2 regions of the uncultured Blautia sp. genome follow, and region 2 is predicted to be linked to the other one. Evidence: predicted binding sites of a transcription regulator. Region 2 holds the regulator's gene; the other holds the start of a gene.
What was found. Region 2 encodes HrcA, which represses chaperone genes, less so after heat shock. Its sites were predicted from a motif close to TGTTAGCACTCNNNNNNNNNGAGTGCTAACA; they were not measured.
Positions count from the first base shown of each region.

Region 1: the regulator HrcA is predicted to act here: its motif matches at 1,468-1,498, upstream of RDS42_RS09645 (Hsp20/alpha crystallin family protein).

Region 1 covers NZ_CABVDF010000124.1:4,805-7,274, reverse strand. Annotated here, with positions in the region: gene RDS42_RS09655 (CorA family divalent cation transporter) at 1-149, shown strand, start outside; gene RDS42_RS09650 (HdeD family acid-resistance protein) at 293-826, opposite strand; gene RDS42_RS09645 (Hsp20/alpha crystallin family protein) at 899-1,339, opposite strand; gene RDS42_RS09640 (DUF4118 domain-containing protein) at 1,681-2,470, shown strand, end outside; gene RDS42_RS09635 (ATP-binding protein) at 2,468-2,470, shown strand, end outside.
Region 2 covers NZ_CABVDF010000002.1:9,581-12,050, forward strand. Annotated here, with positions in the region: gene uvrB (excinuclease ABC subunit UvrB) at 1-593, shown strand, start outside; gene hrcA (heat-inducible transcriptional repressor HrcA) at 803-1,864, shown strand; gene grpE (nucleotide exchange factor GrpE) at 1,905-2,470, shown strand, end outside.

The DNA.
Region 1 (2,470 bases), on a different contig from region 2:
CACTTACACTTTTGACCGGCTGGTATGGGATGAATTTTGTAAATATGCCTGAGCTGCAGTGGAAATACGGATATGTTGCAGTGATTGCAATTGCAGTAATTACAATTATTCTGGAACTCATTTATTTTAAAAAGAAAAAATTGTTGTAGGATAAGATTATCCGTAGAGAGTAAAAGATTTTTTTCAGAATTAGGTATTCATTAAAATAGGCTGCACACAATTTTGTATGCAGCCGAATCTATATGAAGAGGTGCCTTTTTCCTCTTTGGCAATGTTAGTTTTTGTTATATTTTTATAACCAGAAACGGTTGGAAAAGCATCCACGCATAACGGATACAATTCCCTGAAGGATCAGGAAAAATCCGATTACCCAGGCCATAGCTGCAATACTTGCAAATGGATGTGTGAAAGACAGAAAACCAATCACAGTCAGCAGGATTCCAAGTACCGTAAACCAGCCCCAGCCTCTTACTCCCAGTTTTTGAAGGTCAAAGGAATTAACCAGTTTGGTGATACCTGAAAAAATCAGCCACATTCCTAAAATAAAGGAGATTGTCATTGCTGTAAACCATCCATTTCCCAAAATGAATAAAGACATCAGTACGGTCAGAATGCCGTCAGCAAGAAACCAGCCAGATCCTGCCATATAATCATGACCGGCTGCAAATATCACTATATCTATAATGCCGGAAAACATCATGGCAACTCCAAAGATAATGGGAAGACCATAAAGAATTTCTCCGGGATTCCTCAAACATCCAATCCCGGTTATAATCAGAAAGATTCCGGCTAAAATCCATAATACTTTTGATGTCGTTTTACTCATATCAAAAACCTCTTTCCCAATTGTGTTTAGCTTTTAAAACAGGCAGGGGTTTTATTCCCTGCCCGTTTGAGATTAACCTTCAATGGCAATATAATGGGAGTTGTTTTCTACTGTCTTCTGCTCTTTTGGAACAGTAAAGGAAAGAATACCATTTTCAAATTTCGGATGGATGTCTTCTCTCTGAACATTATTTCCTACATAAAAGCTCCTGCTTACATTTCCGGCATAACGCTCTCGGCGGATATATTTTCCTTCCTTATCCTTTTCATCTTTATCAAGACCTTTTGCGGCACTTACCGTTACATAACCGTTTTCAAGCTGGATCTGAATCTCATCTTTCTTAAATCCCGGAAGATCAATGGCCACTTCGTAAGTGTTGTCTTTTTCCTTTACATCGGTCTTCATGATATGGGGAGCATGTTTCCCATACAATTTTTTATCGATGTCCGGAAAAGCAAAATCATCCATAAAATCATCAAATAAACTTTCTCCAAAAATATTAGGCATTAACATAAGTCATATCTCCTTTCATGACATAAACTAAAGTTTGCACTATCGGAGAAACCCGAAGTGTTGATTTATGAATATCAGGAAGAGAAATCATTTCCTCTTCCTTTGTTCTATGCGTAATATAACATATGAATTAGCACTCGTCAATAGAGAGTGCTAATAATTATGTGAAGATTTTGTGAATTATAAGAAATTATATGACTACTGATATTAGATCCAGCGGCATTGATTCCAAATGTTAATCATTATTTGAGCAGAAACAGAATGCCATGTTTCATGGGATTGGAAAAACAGACTGCGAGTGCTATACTTAACGGGATTAATATGATAATAAAGAGACGATCATGATGATGAAAAAGAAAGAAATCCTGCAGAGCCTGTTGAAATTGGTGGTTATCGTATTTGCAGCCACCGTACTTGGGAAGATTTTTACAGGGCTTGGATTTCCAGAAACGAATATTGTTGTGATGTATCTTCTGGCTGTTCTTCTGGTTGCGAGATTTACATCAGGATATCAGTATGGGATTTTATCTGCAGTAGTTTCACTCCTATGTTACAATTATTTTTTTACGGAACCCTATCATACGCTTGCAGTAAATGATCCCGGGTATCTGATTACTTTTTCCATTATGCTGACAACTTCCATTCTTACAAGTGCCCTGACAACAAAAGAAAAGCTTTTAACGGAAGAAGCAAATGAAAGAGGGAAAGAAAGCCAGATCTTATATATGCTTTCCAGTAAGTTGTCTGATGCGGCGGATATGGAAGCTGTTCTCAGAATTGCAGCAGAAAGTATTAGTCATCTGCTTCAGGTAAATGTCGGATGCATTTATGTTGGAAGGCAGTCTGAACCGATCTTCATCCAGCAGTCCGGAAAAGAGCAGATTCACAGAAGCGTGCCGGATGCAGATGAGATTCGGAAGAGATATACAAATCTTCGAACCGAATATCTGGAAGAAGAGGACACTTATGGGTACCCGGTCAACGGACGGGAGCATTTGCTGGCAGTTGTTAAAATTGATAAAACCGTAAATGAAGAACATCTGCAGGAAAAGAAAAAGTTACTGCATTCTATTATGGAGAATGTTTCCATGGCAATGGATCGGATTGAAGTAACGATAGAAAGAGTTCGTG
Region 2 (2,470 bases):
ACGTGGGAATCCGTGTCCGTTATCTTCATTCGGATATTGATACTCTGGAACGGGCGGAGATCATCCGGGATATGCGTTTGGATGTATTTGATGTGCTGGTAGGCATCAATCTTTTGAGAGAGGGACTGGATATTCCCGAGATTACTCTGGTGGCGATCCTGGATGCTGACAAGGAGGGATTTCTCCGTTCAGAGGTTTCTCTGATCCAGACCATTGGACGAGCTGCCAGAAACAGTGAGGGACATGTGATCATGTATGCGGACGTGATGACAGACTCCATGAAAAATGCGATTCGTGAAACAGAGCGCCGCCGCGGAATTCAGGAAGCATATAATAAAGAGCATGGAATTACTCCTACTACCATCAAAAAGGCGGTTCGCGACCTGATCACGGTATCCAGGGCGGTAGCGGAAACAGAAGTGAAGCTGAAAAAGGATCCGGAATCTATGAACCGCAAGGAATTGCTTAAACTGATTGCACAGGTGGAGAAACAGATGCGGGCAGCAGCGGCAGACCTGAACTTTGAACAGGCGGCAGAGCTGAGAGACAAGATGCTGGATTTAAAGCGAAATCTTCAGGAACTGGAGAACTGATATAAATAAAAACCCCGTATATAAAAGACAGACATGACAGAGGATAAGATTCTGTGCCGTCTGTCTTTTTTTGCCGAACAAAAAAGATTTTTATAAAAATACATCTTATCCCTTGACAAAAGATTTTAACGGTGCTATCTTAACAATGTAGATGTTAGCACTCCTTGAAATCGAGTGCTAACAAAAACAGAAGGAAAGGAGCTGAGGGCGTGGAAGATAATTTGACAGATCGTAAAAAGAAAATTCTGAAGGCGATCATCAAAACCTACATGGAAACAGGAGAACCGGTTGGATCCAGAACGATTTCCAAGTATACGGATCTGAATGTCAGCTCAGCAACAATCCGAAATGAAATGTCGGACCTGACAGATTTAGGCTACATTATACAGCCCCATACATCAGCGGGAAGAATCCCTTCTGATAAAGGTTATCGCTTATATGTAGATGAGCTGATGCAGGAAAAGGAAGATGAGATCGAAGAAATACGTAATCTGATGATCGAGAAGACAGACAAGATGGAAAAGGTCCTGAAAAATGTGGCCAAGGTTCTTGCTTCCAACACCAATTACGCTACGATGATCTCCGTTCCGCAGTACAGTGGAAGTAAGCTGAAATTCATCCAGCTTTCACGAGTCAATGAACTGCAGCTGGTGGCTGTGGTGGTTTGCGAGGGAAATGTGATCCGAAATCAGATTATAGATCTGGATGAGGAGATGGATGATGAGACGATCCTGAAATTGAATCTGCTTTTGAATACCAATCTGAACGGCCTTCCTATTCAGGATATTAATCTGGGTATGATCGCAAGGCTGAAGGAGCAGGCAGGAATCCACAGCGGACTTGTTGCAAGAGTGCTGGATGCTGTTGCCGCAACGATTCAGGTGGATGAAGATGATTTGGAGATTTACACTTCAGGCGCTACAAACTTCTTTAAGTATCCGGAGCTTTCTGATAAGCAGAGAGCCACCGAACTGATATCAACCTTTGAAGAAAAACAGCAGCTTGCGGATCTGGTGAAGGAACATATGTCAGACTCTGAAAACACTGGGGTTCAGGTGTATATAGGAGATGAACTTCCGATCCCTACAATGAAAGACTGCAGTGTAGTAACTGCAACGTATGAGCTGGGAGAAGGGATGCACGGTACCATTGGTATTGTAGGTCCGAAACGAATGGATTATGAAAATGTTGTAAACAATCTGAAAACCCTGAAAGTTGAATTGGATCAGGTATTCAGAAAGAATAAAAATGATAATGATGACAGCCAGTAGGTGAAGATAGAAAGGTGGTAGAAAAAGCGTGGCAGAAGAAATGAAAAACACGTCTGAGGTGCAGGAGGATACAGAACAGGTTGTTTCTGAAAACGAAACTGCAGCAGAAGTGCAGGAGGATTCACCGGAAGCCACAGCCGGAGAGGAAACTGCTGAAGAGGTTCCGGAAGGAAAGGAAGAGGCAGAGGAAAAAACAGAAGGAAAGGCGAAAACCTCTTTTTTCGGCAAAAAGAAAAAAGATAAAAAGGATCAGCAGATTGAAGAGCTGACAGATCGTCTGAAACGAAGCATGGCAGAATTTGATAATTTCCGTAAGCGTACAGAGAAAGAAAAATCCAGTATGTATATTGTGGGAGCAAAAGAAATTATTGAGAACATGCTTCCTGTAGTGGATAATTTTGAGAGAGGTCTTGCACAGGCTCCGGAAGGAGATGCATTTGCCGAAGGTATGCAGATGATCTACAAACAGCTTATGACAACACTGGAAGGACTGGGAGTAGAGGTGATCGAAGCTGTAGGCAAAGAATTTAATCCGGACTTCCATAATGCTGTAATGCATGTGGAGGATGAAGAAGCCGGCGAGAATATTATTGTAGAAGAGTTTCA